DNA from 2 places in the Chelatococcus sp. CO-6 genome. Region 2 is predicted to be linked to the other one. Evidence: predicted binding sites of a transcription regulator. Region 2 holds the regulator's gene; the other holds the start of a gene.
What was found. Region 2 encodes PhoB, which activates phosphate uptake and scavenging genes when phosphate is short. Its sites were predicted from a motif close to TGTCATNNANCTGTCAT; they were not measured.
Positions count from the first base shown of each region.

Region 1: the regulator PhoB is predicted to act here: its motif matches at 5,388-5,404, upstream of ugpB (sn-glycerol-3-phosphate ABC transporter substrate-binding protein UgpB).

Region 1 covers NZ_CP012398.1:1,727,477-1,735,351, reverse strand. Annotated here, with positions in the region: gene AL346_RS08140 (SDR family NAD(P)-dependent oxidoreductase) at 1-592, shown strand, start outside; gene AL346_RS08135 (allantoate amidohydrolase) at 608-1,891, shown strand; gene ugpE (sn-glycerol-3-phosphate ABC transporter permease UgpE) at 2,194-3,045, opposite strand; gene ugpA (sn-glycerol-3-phosphate ABC transporter permease UgpA) at 3,058-3,942, opposite strand; gene ugpB (sn-glycerol-3-phosphate ABC transporter substrate-binding protein UgpB) at 4,009-5,322, opposite strand; gene AL346_RS08115 (fumarylacetoacetate hydrolase family protein) at 5,473-6,651, shown strand; gene AL346_RS08110 (sigma factor) at 6,677-7,600, shown strand; gene AL346_RS08105 (carboxymuconolactone decarboxylase family protein) at 7,695-7,875, shown strand, end outside.
Region 2 covers NZ_CP012398.1:1,973,593-1,981,467, reverse strand. Annotated here, with positions in the region: gene AL346_RS09305 (aspartate aminotransferase family protein) at 1-325, opposite strand, end outside; gene AL346_RS09300 (GcrA family cell cycle regulator) at 697-1,242, shown strand; gene phoB (phosphate regulon transcriptional regulator PhoB) at 1,346-2,047, opposite strand; gene phoU (phosphate signaling complex protein PhoU) at 2,076-2,795, opposite strand; gene pstB (phosphate ABC transporter ATP-binding protein PstB) at 2,825-3,643, opposite strand; gene pstA (phosphate ABC transporter permease PstA) at 3,676-5,430, opposite strand; gene pstC (phosphate ABC transporter permease subunit PstC) at 5,423-6,796, opposite strand; gene AL346_RS09270 (PstS family phosphate ABC transporter substrate-binding protein) at 6,909-7,875, opposite strand, start outside.

The sequences.
Region 1 (7,875 bases), 250 kb from region 2:
GGGCGCGGGTGTCTCGGCCCGCGCCGTCGACATCACCGACTATGCCGCCGTCGAAGCCGCCGCCAGGGCGGCGGAGGCGGCGCACGGGGCCGTCGACATCCTCGTCAACAGCGCCGGCATCGCCGGGCCGACGTTCAAGGCCTGGGAATACCCGCTCGAGGAGTGGGCGCGCGTGCAGCGGATCAACGTCGACGGCACCTTCCATTGCTGCCGCGCGCTCGTGCCCGGCATGCGCGCGCGCAACTACGGCCGCATCGTGCTCGTCGCCTCCATCGCCGGCAAGGAGGGCAATCCCAACGCCTCGGCCTATTCGGCGTCCAAAGCCGCCGTCATCGGCTTCACCAAGTCGCTCGGCAAGGAGCTCGCCGACCGCAACATCGCCGTCAACTGCATCACGCCGGCCACCGCCAAGACGCGCATCCTCGAACAGGTGAGCGAGGAATTCATCCAGTACATGCTGTCGAAGATCCCGCGCGGGCGCTTCGTCGAGGTCGAGGAAGTGGCGGGCATGGTCGCCTTCCTCGCCTCGGAGGACAACAGCTTCACCACGGGCGCCGTCTTCGACCTGTCCGGCGGGCGCGCCACCTATTGATGGCGCTTGAGCGGCATGGCCGGGCCCGCTAGCTTGACCGCCATGATCGCCATGCCGCCCCTGCCCACCACCGTGCTCGGCGAGCGCCTGATGACGCTCGCCGCCGATCTCAACCAATATACCGACGAGCCGGGGCGCCTGACGCGCCTCTACCTCTCGCCGGCTCATCGCGCCGCCGCCGAAGCGGTGAAGCGCATGATGGAAGCGGCGGGCATGAGCGCGCAGATCGACGCCGCCGGCACCGTCGTCGGCCGCTACGAGGGGATCGAGCCGGGCGCGCCGGCGCTGCTCGTCGGCTCGCACATCGACACCGTGGTCGATGCCGGCAGCTATGACGGCATGCTCGGGGTGCTGGCCGGCATCGTCGCTGTGGAGGAGCTCGCCCGGCGCGGGGAGCGCATGCCCTTCGCCATCGAGGTGCTGGCCTTCGGCGACGAGGAGAACGTCCGCTTCCCCACCAATCTCTCGACCTCGCAGGCGATCGCCGGCACCTACGACCCGGCCTGGCTCGACGGCAGGGACTACGACGGGGTGAGCCTGCGCGAGGCTCTCCTCGCCTTCGGCGGCGACCCCGAGGCCGTGACGCGGCTCGGCCGCGATCCGGGCTCCGTCAAGGGCTACATCGAATTTCACATTGAGCAGGGGCCGGTGCTGGAACGCGAGAACCTGCCGGTCGGCATCGTCAGCGCCATCAACGGCATCACCCGGGCGCGCGGCGTGGTGACGGGCGAAGCCGGCCACGCCGGCACCGTGCCGATGGCGCTGAGGCGCGACGCCTTCGCCGCGCTGAGCGAGATGAACCTCGCCGTCGAGCGCATCGGCGCCCGCGATCCCTCGACCGTGGCGACCATCGGCATGGCCAAGGTGTCGCCCAACGCCTCGAACGTCATTCCGGGTCGCGTCGACTTCATGCTCGACGTGCGCGCGCCGGACGATCCCGTGCGCCACGCCATCGTCGAGGAGATGGTGGCCGAGATGCGCGACATCGCCGCCCGGCGCCATGTGGCGCTCGACCTCGACCTTTATTTCGACGCTCCGGCCACCGCGATGGACGCGGGCCTGATGCGCGCGCTGGAGACGGCCGTCGCGGGCCAGGGCATCGCCGCGCGGCACCTGCCGTCAGGCGCCGGCCACGACGCGATGGCCATGGCGCGCCTGTGCCCCTCGGCGATGGTCTTCGTGCGCTGCAAGGGCGGCATCAGCCACAATCCGGCCGAATCGATCACCGCCGACGACGCGGATGTCGCCGTGCGCGTCCTCGTCGACGCCATCAAGGCCTTTGCCGCGCGCAACGGGTGAGGGGCAGGGAACGCCTGCGACTCCCGCCCTGTCCGGCTGCAACGCACAAGGCGTGACGTCACGGTGCGTCATCGATCCCGTCGTCATGGCCGCGCTTGTCCCGGGCATCCACGCCTTGAAAGTACGAGCAACGCCAAACGCGTGGATGGCCGGGACAAGCCCGGCCATGACGAGAGGAACGGGTTGCGCTCGTCGCATCCATGCAACGCACAAACCGGCCATCCGTGTTTTTCATGGTCTACGGTTTTCGCGGATGCCAGCGACCGAACGCGTGAGAGGAGCGGCCGGCAGGGCGCCGCCGCTCACTTCTCCGTCTCGACCAGCCCCTTCACGAACAGGCGCTGCATGGCGATGACCACCGCGACGGGAGGCAGCATGGCGAGGATGGTCGTCGTCATGACGAGGTGCCAGACGGGATCGGCCTCGGCCGCCGCGGCCGCGAGGCGCTGGATGCCCATGACGATGGTGTAGTAGCTCTGGTCCGTGGTGACGAGCAGCGGCCACAGGTACTGGTTCCAGCCGTAGATGAAGAGGATGACGAAGAGCGCGGCGATGTTGGTGCGCGACAGCGGCATCAGGATGGACCAGAAGAAGCGCAGCGGCCCCGCCCCGTCGATGCGCGCCGCCTCCGTCAGCTCGTCCGGGATGGTCATGAACACCTGGCGGAAGAGGAAGGTCGCCGTCGCCGAGGCGATGAGCGGGATGGCGAGGCCCGAATAGCTGTTGAGCATGCCGAGATTGGCCACGACCTCGAAGGTCGGCAGGATGCGCACCTCGACCGGCAGCATCAGCGTGATGAAGATGAGCCAGAAGGCCGTGACCCGGAAGGGGAAACGGAAATAGCAGATGGCGAAGGCCGAGAGCAGCGAGATGGCGATCTTGCCGATGGCGATCGCCATGGCCATGACGAAGCTGTTCCACAGCATCGGCCCGACGGGCGGGAAGCCCGAGACGCTGGAGCCGGTGAACAGCGCTTCCTTGTAGTTGGCGATGAGGCCCGGGCCCGGCAGGAAGCCGATGCGGCCGGTGAGGAAGTCCGTGCCCGGATGCGTCGACGCCACGAAGGCGAGCCACACCGGCAGCACCATGGCGGTGACGCCGAGGATGAGCGCCGCATGGGCGGCGAAAGTCAGCTTGCGGCCGGATTCGACCATGTCCCCGCCCCCTCAGTAATGGACCTTGCGCTCGATATGGCGGAACTGCAGCGCCGTCAGGCCGATGACGATGACGAGCAGCACCACCGACTGGGCGGCGGACGCGCCGAGATTGAGCGATTCGAAGCCGTCCTTGAACACCTTGTAGACGAGGATGGTGGTGGACTGGCCGGGACCGCCGCCGGTCGTCGCGTGGATGATGCCGAAGGTGTCGAAGAAGGCGTAGACGATGTTGACGACGAGCAGGAAGAAGGTCGTCGGCGCAAGCAGCGGCCAGACGATCTTGCGGAAGCGCAGCCAGGGACCCGCCCCGTCGAGCGCCGCGGCCTCGACGAGGGTGCGCGGGATGGCCTGCAGCCCGGCGAGGAAGAAGAGGAAGTTGTAGCTCACCTGCTTCCACGAGGCGGCGAGGATGACCATGATGAGCGCATCGGTGCCGTTGAGGTGGTGGTTCCAGTAGATGCCGATGGCCCGGAGGCCACGCGCCACGACGCCGACCGAGGGGTCGAACATGAACCACCACAAAATGGCGGCGACGGCCGGGGCCACGGCATAGGGCCAGATGAGCAGCGTCTGGTAGACCATCGCCTTGCGCCCCACCTTGTCGGCGGCGAGCGCGAAGAGGAGGCCGAGGCCGAGCGAGATGCCCGCGACCGAGGCGGAGAAGACGACCGTGATGGCGAAGCTCGCCCGGTAGCTCGGATCCTCGAAGAGCGCGACGAAATTGGCGAGGCCGACGAACTGGCGCGACAGGCCGAAGGCGTCTTCGGCGAAGAGCGAGGTGTAGAGCGCCTGGCCGGCGGGCCACAGGAAGAAGATGATGGTGATGGCGAGCTGCGGCGCAAGCAGCAGATAAGGCACGATGCCGCCGCCGAAGGTGACCCGTTTTGCCTGCATCGGCCCCCCAGAAGGAACAGGGCGGCGCCCGGTGCAGTCCGGGCGCCGCCATTCACGTTACGCTATTCAGGAGTTGGACTTCTCGAACTGGCGGAGCAGCTCGTTGCCGCGCTTCGCCGCCGCGTCGAGCGCGTCCTTCGCCGACTTCTTGCCGGTCAGCGCGTTCTCCAGCTCCTCCTCGATCATGTCGCGGATCTGGACGAAGTTGCCGAGACGCAGGCCCTTGGAGTTGTCGGTCGGCGGATTGAGGTTCATCTGCTTGATCGAGATGTCGGAACCGGGGTTCTTCTCGTAGAAGCCCTCCGTCTGCGACAGCTCGTAAGCGGCCTTGGTGATCGGCAGATAGCCGGTCTGCTGGTGCCACCAGGCCTGGACCTCGGGCTTCGACAGATAGGCGAAGAACTTCGCCGCGCCCTTGTATTCCTCCTTCGGACGACCGGCGAGGACCCAGAGCGTCGCGCCACCGATGATGGAGTTCTGCGGGGCGCCCTGCACGTCCGGCCAATAGGGCTGCATGCCGTAGCCGACGCCGAACTTGGCGTTGGCCATGATGTTGGCACGCGCCGCCGAGGAGGCGAAGGTCATGGCGCATTCGCCGGAGAGGAACTTCGGATCCGACTTGCCCTGGCGGCCGCCGTAGTCGAAGACCTTCGACTTCTGCCAGTCGACGAGCGCCGTCCAGTGCTTCTCGAGCGTCGGGTTGTTGATCTTGAGCTCGGTGCCGAGGCCGCCGAAGCCGTTGGCCTCAGTCGACAGCGGGATGTTGTGCATGGCCGAGAAGTTCTCGACATGCACCCAGGACGGCCACTGGGTCGTGAAGCCGCACGCGACGCCCGCCGCCTGCAGCTTCTTGGCGAATTCCTCGACCTCCGGCCAGGTCTTGGGCGGGGTGTTCTCGTCAAGGCCCGCCTTCTTGAAGTGGTCCTTGTTGTAATAGAGGATCGGCGTCGAGGAATTGAACGGGAACGAGAGCATGTTGCCCTGCGTGTCGCTGTAGTAGCCCGTCACCGCCGGCAGATAGGCCTGCGGATCGAACGGCTCGTTCTCGTCCGCCATCAGCTGGTAGACCGGATAGACGGCGCCCTTGGCCGCCATCATCGTCGCCGTGCCGACCTCGAAGACCTGCACGATCGTCGGATGCTGCTTGGCGCGGAAGGCGGCGATGGCGCCCGTCATGGTCTCGGGATAGCTGCCCTTGAAGACCGGGACGACCTTGTACTCGCTCTGCGAGGCGTTGAAGTCGTTCGCGATCTTCTCGAGCTTCTCGCCGAGCGCGCCCGACATGGCATGCCACCACTGGATCTGCGTCTGGGCAGCAGCCGGTCCCGCCGCGGCGATGAAGGCCGCCGCACTTGCCATGGTTACAATACGAGATGCCATGATAGCCTCCCCATCTCCCGGAGCCCCCCTCGGGGACCCTTCTCTTCGTTGCTAACGAGCATAGCATGACAATGACATGACAGTTCAATGAATAATCGACGACAAACGCAAGCGAAACGAAATTCGAGACTTCAACGAGGAGCGTATTCCATGGGGGGCCTGACCCTTTCCACCGCCACCACTCTGCCGAGCGATTTCTCCAAGGCAGCCTTGGCCGGCCGCGTCTTCCGGCCCGATGCCGCCGGCCCGTCGGTGGTGACCGTTCGCGAGGGCGAGGTTTTCGATATCAGCCGCGCTTTCGCGACGATGCGTGACCTATGCGAAACTTCCGCACCTGCGGCCGCCCTGCGCGGGGCCGAGGGCGAATCACTCGGCCCGCTCGAGGCCATCCTCGCCAATTCGGTGGAGGCGACGCGCGATTCCACTCGGCCCTACCTCCTCGCCCCCATCGACCTGCAGGCGGTGAAGGCGGCGGGCGTGACCTTCGCCGTCTCCATGCTGGAGCGCGTCATCGAGGAGCGCGCGCGCGGCAATGCCGATGCCGCGGCGGCCATCCGCGAAGAGATCAACCGCCTCGTCGGCGACGACCTCGCCCGCCTCAAGCCCGGCTCGCCCGAGGCCATGCGCCTCAAGGAGGTGCTCATGGCCCAGGGCGCCTGGAGCCAGTATCTCGAGGTCGGCATCGGGCCGGACGCCGAGATCTTCACCAAGGCCCAGCCCCTGTCGAGCGTGGGCACGGGGGCGGATGCCGGCATCCACGCCATCTCCACCTGGAACAATCCCGAGCCCGAGGTGGTGCTGGTCGTCGCCTCGGACGGGCGCATCGTCGGCGCCACCCTCGGCAACGACGTCAACCTGCGCGACGTCGAGGGCCGCTCGGCCCTGCTCCTCGGCAAGGCGAAGGACAACAACGCGAGCTGCGCGGTCGGCCCCTTCCTGCGCTTCTTCGACGACGGCTTCTCGCTCGACGACGTGCGCCGCATGCACGTGACGCTGACGGTGGAGGGCGAGGACGGTTTCCGCATGGAGGGCTTCTCCACCATCGAGAAGATCAGCCGCGATCCGGCCGATCTCGCCGCCCAGATGATCGGCAAGCACCACCAGTATCCGGACGGGGCGGTGCTGTTCCTCGGCACGCTGTTCGCGCCGGTCGAGGACCGCGATGCGCCGGGCAAGGGTTTCACCCACAAGGTGGGCGACATCGTCACCATCGCCGCCCCGCAGCTCGGCAGCCTCGTCAACCGCATGCGCCACAGCCAGGATTGCGCACCGTGGACCTTCGGCACCGGGCAGCTGATGCGCAACCTCGCCAAGCGCGGCCTCCTCTGAGCCGCCCCGCGGGCCGGAACCGGACATGAACCAGCATCGCCGACCGCCAGCCTCCGGGACAGCCGCCGGCGATGCCATCGCGGATGATGGAGCGGCCGCGTTCCTCGCCGTGCGGCCGCGGCTCCTTGCCATCGCCCATCGTATGCTCGGCACGATGGGCGACGCCGAGGACGTGGTGCAGGATGCCTTCCTGCGCTTCCATGCCGCCGGCGGGGCAATCGACAATCCGGAGGCCTGGCTCGTCACGGTGACGAGCCGGCTCGCCATCGACCGGCTGCGGGCCGCGCGGCGCGAGCGCGCCGCCTATGACGGGCCGTGGCTGCCGGAGCCCTGGACGGGATCGGACGACGGCGACGTCTTCACCGGCGACCTGCCCTATGCCGTCCTCGTGCTGATGGAGCGCCTCGGCCCGGTGGAGCGCTGCGCCTTCGTGCTGCGCGAGCTCATCGACATGCCCTATGCCCGCCTTGCCGAAGTGCTCGGCCGCAGCGAGGCGGCCTGCCGGCAGATCGTCGCCCGGGCGCGGCGCCGGCTCGGCGACGGGCAGCTCCCCGCGGCGCCGGCCGATGCCCTGGCGCGCCGTCGGCGGCATGAAACCCTCATGGAAGAGTTCCGCCTCGCGCTCGCCGCCGGGGATGCCGAGCGCCTCATCCGCCTGCTGGCGCCTGACGCGACCATCACGACCGACGGCGGCGGCAAGGTGCTTGCCGCCCGCAACATCGTGCGCGGCGCCGGGCGGATCGTGCGACTGGTGCTGGGGGTCGCCCGCAAGCTCGGCCGCGGCCGCGTCGACCGGCCGGCGCGCTTTGCCGGCGAAGCAGGGTTCGTCACTTACGAGGAGGAACGCCCGGTGCGGATCGTGATGGCGGCGAGCGACGGCGAGCGGATCACGGCCATCTATTTCGTGCTCAATCCGGACAAGCTCGTCCGCATGCCCGCGGACGGCTGAGCCGAAGTTTTTTGCGGCTTCCCTGTCACAAGGCGTCCCTGTGCAGCGTCTTCAAGGGCATGCGGCCTCGCTCGGCCGTGCACAGGAGCACATGATGACGAGAACCATCAACGCCTACGGTATCATCCCCGACGTCTTCGCCACGGCGCGCCGGCTCAACGGCGACATCGAGGGGCTCGGCCTCGACATGACGCTCGTCGAGCTGGTGAAGACGCGCGCCTCGCAGATCAACGGCTGCGCCTATTGCGTGCACATGCACGGCGGCGATGCGGTGA
Region 2 (7,875 bases):
GCCGGGCCATCTTGATGGCGCATTCCAGCGCCTCGGCGCCGGAATTGGTGAAGAAGACATTGTCGGCGAAGGTGGCATCGACCAGCCGCTGGGCGAGCCGCTCGCCCTCGGGGATGCGCACGAGGTTCGACGTGTGCCAGAGCTTGCCGGCCTGCGCGGTCAGCGCCTCGACGAGATGCGGATGGCAATGGCCGAGGGCGTTGACTGCGATGCCGGCGCCGAAATCGAGGTATCGCTCGCCGCTTCGCGTCACGAGCCACGCGCCCTCGCCCTTCTCGAATTCGATGTCGGCCCGCGCATAGGTCTGCAGAAGCGGCGAAGTCACGTCTCTCGTCTCCGCGATGAGGCGCCGGCCTGCCGCCGGACGCCTCGGATTTTCCCGAAAATCAAAGTGCCGCCCGGGCAGGGGCGGCACCGTCCACAATTTTAGATGGGTCACGGAGCCTGTCAATTCAATCGCATTGATACGATCGATCAGCCGGCGCCCGATTGCTGTCATGATCTTGGGGAAAACGCAGATCGGCCGGCGCGAAGCCTTGCTCGCGCCTTCCCTCATATTGTAGTTTCCGAGCCACAGACCACGACATATCGTGTGGCCAATTCCCTATCGGCGCTACCTGCAGCAGGATGCGACGAGGCGAGAGCCTCTTTCGCGCTTCCCTTGCGCGCGCCGAGACGAGCCGGGCGGAGAGAGCGATGAGCGATCAGAGCAATACCTGGAGCGACGAGCGGGTGGAGCTGCTGCGCAAGCTCTGGACCGAGGGCCTCAGCGCCAGCCAGATCGCTGCCGAGCTCGGCGGCGTGACGCGCAATGCCGTCATCGGCAAGGTGCATCGGCTCGGCCTCTCCGGCCGCGCCAAGTCGGCGGCCCCGGCGGCATCCCGGCCACGCAAGGCGGCGCCCACACGCAGCCCGAGCCATCCCATGGCGCAGCCGTCGGGCCAGACCGTCGTGCGCGGCAACACGGCCCTCGCCGCAGCGCCGGAGCTCGAGACCGAGGCGGTGCCGCAGCAGCAGTTCCAGCCGCAGGAAGAGGTGGTCGTGCCGCTGAGCGAGCGCGTCACCATCATGGAGCTGCGGGAAGCCATGTGCCGCTGGCCGATGGGCGACCCGACGACGCCGGACTTCCGCTTCTGCGGCGCCCGCTCCCTGCTCGGCATGCCCTATTGCGCGCACCATGCGCGCATCGCCTACCAGCCGGCGGCGGACCGCCGGCGCGAGAAGAAGGTGATGCGCTCCTGAGCCTCGCAGCGGGCTTTAAGATAAACGAAAGGCCGGGGCGGCGACGCTCCGGCCTTTTTCTTTGATGGCGAGGAAGCGGACGGGCGGCCGGCACCGCCGCCCCTCACTCCGCGTGCGAAAAGGTCTCGTCGAAGGAATAGCCGGCGCCACGCACCGTGCGGATGGGATCGGGCTTGCGGGCGCGGTTGATGGCCTTGCGCAGGCGGCCGACATGCACGTCCACCGTGCGCTCGTCGATGTAGACGTCGTGGCCCCAGACGCCATCGAGCAGCTGCTCACGCGTGAACACGCGGCCGGGGCTCTGCATCAGGAACTCGAGCAGCTTGAACTCGGTGGGGCCGAGGTGCAGCTCGCGGCCGGAACGGCGCACGCGCCGGGTCTCGCGGTCGAGCTCGATGTCGCCGGCCGTGAGGAGGGTGGCCACATGGCCCGGCTTGGCGCGGCGCAGCAGCGCGCGCACGCGCGCCAGCAGCTCCGGCACCGAGAAGGGCTTGACGACATAGTCGTCCGCGCCGGTGGCGAGGCCGCGCACGCGCTCGCCCTCCTCGCCGCGGGCGGTGAGCATGATGACGGGCAGCCGCTCGGTCTCGCGCCGGGCGCGCATGCGCCGGCACAGCTCGATGCCGGATAGGCCCGGCAGCATCCAGTCGAGCAACACGAGGTCCGGGACCTGCTCGCGCAGGCGCACCTCGGCCTCGTCGCCGCGGGCGACGGCGTCGACGGTGTAGCCTTCGGCCTCGAGGTTGTAACGCAGGAGGAGTGTGAGCGGCTCTTCGTCTTCGACGATGAGGATACGAGGTCCCATCGGTCCTTCCGTTACGCGTGATCGACGCTTACTGCTGGCCGGCGACCGGCACCGTGGTGAAGCTCGACTCGTCGCTCTTCGGCCGCTCGGCGGCGAGCGGCTTGCCGGTGACGAGATAGTGGATGGTCTCGGCGACATTGGTGGTGTGGTCGCCGATGCGCTCGATGTTCTTGGCGAGGAACAGGAGATGCGTGCAGAAGCTGATGTTGCGCGGATCTTCCATCATGTAGGTCAGGAGCTCGCGGAAGATCGAGGTGTAGAGCGCGTCGATGCGGTCGTCGCGCTGCCACACGTCGAGCGCGCGGGCCGTGTCCTTCTGCGCATAGGCGTCGAGCACGTCCTTGAGCTGGGCCTGCACGAGGTCGCTCATGTGCTGCACGCCGCCGACGATCTTCTGCGGCTGCATCTCGTTGCTGATGGCGACGACGCGCTTGGCGGTGTTCTTGGCGAGGTCGCCGACGCGCTCGATGTCCCCTGCCACGCGGATGGCGGAGACGATCTCGCGCAGGTCCACCGCCATCGGCTGGCGCTTGGCGATGGTGAGCACGGCGCGCTCCTCGACGTCGTGCTGCAGGGCGTCGAGCCGCTCGTCGACGGCGATCACCGCCTGGGCGAGGGCCGCATCGCGCCGCACCAGGGCCATCGTCGCGTCGCCCAGCATCTTCTCGGCGATGCCGCCCATCTCGGCGATCTTGCTGCGCAGGGTGTCGAGCTCGACGTCGTACGAGCTGACGATATGATCGGTCATCGTCGGCAATCCTTGTTCCTGCGGCGGCCTCAGCCGAAGCGCCCGGTGATGTAGTCCTGCGTCCGCTTGTCCTGCGGGGCCGTGAAGATCTGTTCCGTCGATCCTTCCTCCACGAGCTTGCCCAGGTGGAAGAAGGCCGTGCGCTGCGAGACGCGCGCCGCCTGCTGCATCGAGTGCGTCACGATGACGATGGTGTAGTTCTCGCGCAGCTCGTCGATCAGCTCCTCGATCTTCGCGGTGGCGATGGGATCGAGCGCCGAACACGGCTCGTCCATGAGGATGACCTCGGGATTGACGGCGATGGCGCGGGCGATGCACAGGCGCTGCTGTTGCCCGCCGGAGAGGCCGGTGCCCGGCGAGGTGAGGCGGTCCTTCACCTCCTCGTAGAGGCCGGCGCGCTTGAGGCTCATGGTGACGACCTCGTCGAGGTCGGCCTTGGAACTGGTGAGCCCGTGGATGCGCGGCCCGTAGGCGACGTTCTCGTAGATCGACTTGGGGAAGGGGTTCGGCTTCTGGAACACCATGCCGACCTTCGCCCGCAGCTGCACCGGGTCGAGGCCCCGGTCGTAGATGTCGCTGCCGTCGATCTCGATGCGGCCGCTGACGCGGCAGATCGGGATCGTGTCGTTCATCCGGTTGATGCAGCGCAGGAAGGTGGACTTGCCGCAGCCGGACGGGCCGATGAAGGCCGTCACCGCCTTCTCGGGAATGTCGATCGAGACATCGTGCAGGGCGTGCTTGTCGCCGTAGTAGACGTTGACGTCCCGGGCGACGACCTTCGTCACCGCCTCGTCCGCGGCTTCGGCCGCCGTGGCCTTGGCCAGCTCGATGTTCGGCATCGTCGTCATCATAGAGAACTCCCTTCGGCTCGGGACGCGGCTCACCAGCGGCGCTCGAAGCGGCGGCGCAGCAGGATGGCGAGCCCGTTCATGATAAAGAGAAAAGCGAGCAGAACCAGGATGGCGGCGGCCGTCTTGGCCTGGAACAGCGGCTCCGGCAGGTCCGACCACAGGTAGATCTGCACCGGCAGCGCCGTCGCCGCGTCGGTGATCGAGCCCGGCACGTCGACGATGAAGGCGACCATGCCGATGAGGAGCAGGGGCGCGGTTTCGCCGAGCGCATGCGCCATGCCGATGATCGTCCCCGTCATGATGCCGGGCATGGCGAGCGGCAGCACGTGGTGGAACACCGCCTGCTGGTGCGAGGCGCCGATGCCGAGCGCTGCCTCGCGGATCGACGGCGGCACCGACTTCAGGGCGGCGCGGCTCGCGATGATGATCGTCGGCAGCACCAGGAGGGCGAGCACGAGACCGCCGACGAGCGGCGCCGAGCGCGGCAGGCCGAAGAAGTTGAGGAACATCGCGAGGCCGAGCAGGCCGAAGACGATCGAGGGCACGGCCGCGAGATTGTTGATGTTGACCTCGATGAGATCCGTCAGCCGGTTCTTCGGTGCGAATTCCTCGAGATAGACAGCGGCGCCGACGCCGATCGGCAGGCACAGGACCAGTGTCACCAGCATGGTCAGCGCCGAGCCGATGAGGGCCCCGAGGATGCCCGCCTGCTCCGGCTCGCGGCTGTCGCCGGAGGTGAAGAAGCGGCTGGCGAAATGCGACGCGACCATGCCGCGCTGCTTCAGGTCCTCGAGCCAGGCGACCACCTGGTCGTCGAGGCGGCGGTTGGCCTCGGGCTGGGTCAGGGTGAGGATGTCCCACCGGCCGGCGGCCACGGCGTCGGTGTTGGCCAGCGGCACGAGCACCGTGCCGCGTGCCTCGGAGGCACTGATCTCGGTCAGCTTGACGATGCCGCCGTTGATGAAGACGAGCTTCGAGGGCAGGTCTGCCGTCAGCCGCTCGGGCGCATCCGCCGCGGCAGCGCGCGCTTCGGCGGCAGCAGCTTCACCCTCGAGGTCGGCGATGCGCCTCTGAAGGGCCTCGCGCTGGTCACCGGTGACATCGGCCGCCGCGGCGGTCAGCCGCGCGGCCTCGCGGCGGTCGGCGGCCGCCTCCTCGCGCAGGCTCTCCTTGACCTCGGCGAGGGCGCGGGCGAAGTCGGGGGCCGAGCTCGTCAGCACCACGTCCTCGCCGTCGAGCGTCACCTGCGCCTGCCCCTGGCCGGCGCTCTCGCGCCGCCCGGTCATCAGGCCCTTGAGATAGAGGTCGGCCGCGTCATCGAACAGCGCCTCGATCGTCACCGGCTGGCCGATGACGGCGGGATCGGCCAGCACCCGATCGCGCAGCGTTATGGCCGCACCGGAGGACAGGAGGTCGTTGTTGAGCTTGCGGCGCAGGGCACGCGTCGTGACCTGCGGGAAGAGCTCCTGCAGGCCCGCGCGCAGCACCGCGTCGTAGTCGCCGCTGCGCAGCGCCTGCGGATCGGTCGTGCCGTCGCTGGAGACCTGCTCCAGCGTCGGCGTCACGGTCATCGTCAGGCGATATTCGGTGAAGGCCGGCATCGCCTTGACGACGACGTCGCTGATCAGGACGACGAGGAAGATCGCCGCGAGCGCGATGGCGCCGATGCCATAGGCACGGAACCGTGCCTCCGCGGCGTGGCGCCGCCTCAGCCGCGCCTGGGCCTCGTCCGAGGAGAGACCGAACCGACGGGCGCCTGGAGGGGGTGCAGCAATGTCAGTCATATTGCTCTCGGTATTTGCGGACGATGCGCAGGGCGATGATGTTGAGCGCCAGCGTGAAGAAGAAGAGCACGAAGCCGAGGGCGAAGGCCGACAGGGTCTTGGCGCTGTCGAACTCCTGGTCGCCGACGAGCAGCGTCTTGATCTGCACGGTGACCGTCGTCACGGCCTCGAGCGGATTGAAGGTGAGATTGCCGGCGAGGCCCGCCGCCATGACGACGATCATCGTCTCGCCGACGGCCCGCGAGATGGCGAGCATGAGGGCCGAGACGATGCCGGGCAGCGCGGCCGGCAGCACGACGCGCTTGATGGTTTCCGACCGGGTCGCGCCCATGCCGTAGGAGCCGTCGCGCAGCGACTGCGGCACGGCGTTGATGACGTCGTCCGACAGGGACGAGACGAAGGGGATGATCATGACGCCCATGACGAGGCCGGCGGCGAGCGCGCTCTCCGACGCGACGGAGAGGCCGAGCGTTTCGCCGACGCTCTTGATGAAGGGCGCCACGGTAAGCGCGGCGAAGAAGCCGAACACCACGGTCGGGATGCCGGCGAGCACCTCCAGCACGGGCTTGGCGACGGCCCGGACGCGCGGTGTCGCGTATTCGGACATGTAGATCGCCGCGAAGAGGCCGACCGGCCCCGCGACCATCATCGCGATCAGCATGATCAAGGTGGTGCCGGCGAAGAGCGGCACGGCGCCGAAGGTGCCGGACTGGCCGACCTGGTCGGCCCGGATCGCCGTCTGCGGCGACCACTGCAGGCCGAAGAGGAAATCGTACCAGGGATAGCGTGCGAAGAAGCGCAGCGTCTCGAACAGCACCGAGAAGACGATGCCAACGGTCGTCAGGATGGCGACGCCCGAGCAGGCGATGAGGACGACCTTGGTGACGTGCTCGAAGCTGTTGCGGGCGCGGAAGTCGGGCGCAAGGCGCCGGCGGCCGAAGGCAAAGCCCGCCGCCGCCCCGGCAAGGCCGAGGACGAGGAGCGCCACCTCCGCCTCCGTGCGCGCGCCCGAGTAGGCGTCGGCCGCAACGGCAATGCCGGGATCGGGCGCGCCCGCGAACTGGCCGAGGGCGACGAGGCGCGCCTCGCGCAGGCGCCCCTCCTGTTCCAGCGCGTTCTGCGGCGCGAGCTCCGCCGGCAGGGCCGCGAGCGTGCGCGCCTCGACGTAGCGCGGCGCCAGCGGCGTCCACACCGCGAGGGCGACGAGCATCGGCAGGACGCAGAGCGTGGCCAGAAACAGGCCGTGATAGACGGGCAACGAATGAAGCCGCGCGCCGCCGCCTACGAACGCACGCCCCCTGGAGCGCCCGAAGGCGAAGGCCGCCAGCGCGACGGCGACAATGAGCAGGAAGAATAAGCTAACCATCTCCGCCCCCGGGAGAGCAGCGGCAGGAGGCCGCGTCGGCGACGGGCTCTACCGCATTTTGACGGCAAAACGAAGCGGGTGGCCGTCCACCCGCTTCGCCTTCGTCAGCGGATCAGAGGCCGGCGTCGGCCGACAGGGGCTTCTGCGCCTCGACGTCCGCCCGCACCTGCGTGAGCTGGTCGGCCGGCAGCGGCACGAGGCCCTTGCGCGAGAGGTAGCCGTCCTCGCCGAGCGCCTTCTCGGAGACGTACTCGCCGATGAACTTGTCCAGGCCCGGCACCACGCCGATGTGCTGCTTCTTGAAGTAGACGAACAGCGGGCGCGACACCGAGTACTTGCCGTCGGCGATGGTGTCGAAGTCCGGCGTCACGCCGTCGATCTTGGCACCCTTGATCTTGGCCGCGTTCTCCTCGAGGAAGGAGTAGCCGAAGATGCCGACCGCCTTCGGGTTGGCGTCGAGCTTCTGGACGATGAGGTTGTCGTTCTCGCCGGCATCGATGTAGGCGCCGTCCTCACGGATCGTCTTCCAGGCAGCGGCGAAGGCCTTCGCATCGCTCTTCTTGAGGTCGGCGAGGATCTTCTCGGCGCCCGGCTCCATGACGAGCTCGAGGAAGGAATCACGCGTGCCGGAGGTCGGCGGCGGGCCGAGCACCTCGATCTTCTCGTTCGGCAGCGCCTTGTCGATGTCCGACCAGTTCTTGTAGGGGTTGGCGACGAGCTTGCCGTCCGCGCCGGGCACTTCCTTGGCGAGGGCGAGGAAGAGCTGCTCCTTGCTCAGGTTGAAGTCCGGGCCGGACTTGGAATTGGCGACGGTCAGGCCGTCGAAGCCGACCTTGAGCTCGATGATGTCGGCGACGCCGTTCTTCTGGCAGTCGTCGAACTCGGACTTCTTGATGCGGCGCGAGGCGTTGGTGGCATCCGGGTGGTCGGTGCCGACGCCGGCGCAGAACAGCTTCATGCCGCCGCCCGTGCCGGTCGACTCGACGACCGGGGCCTTGCCGGCGCCCGAGCGGCCGAACTGCTCGGCGACCGCCGTGGTGAAGGGATAGACCGTCGAGGAGCCGACGATGCGGATCTGG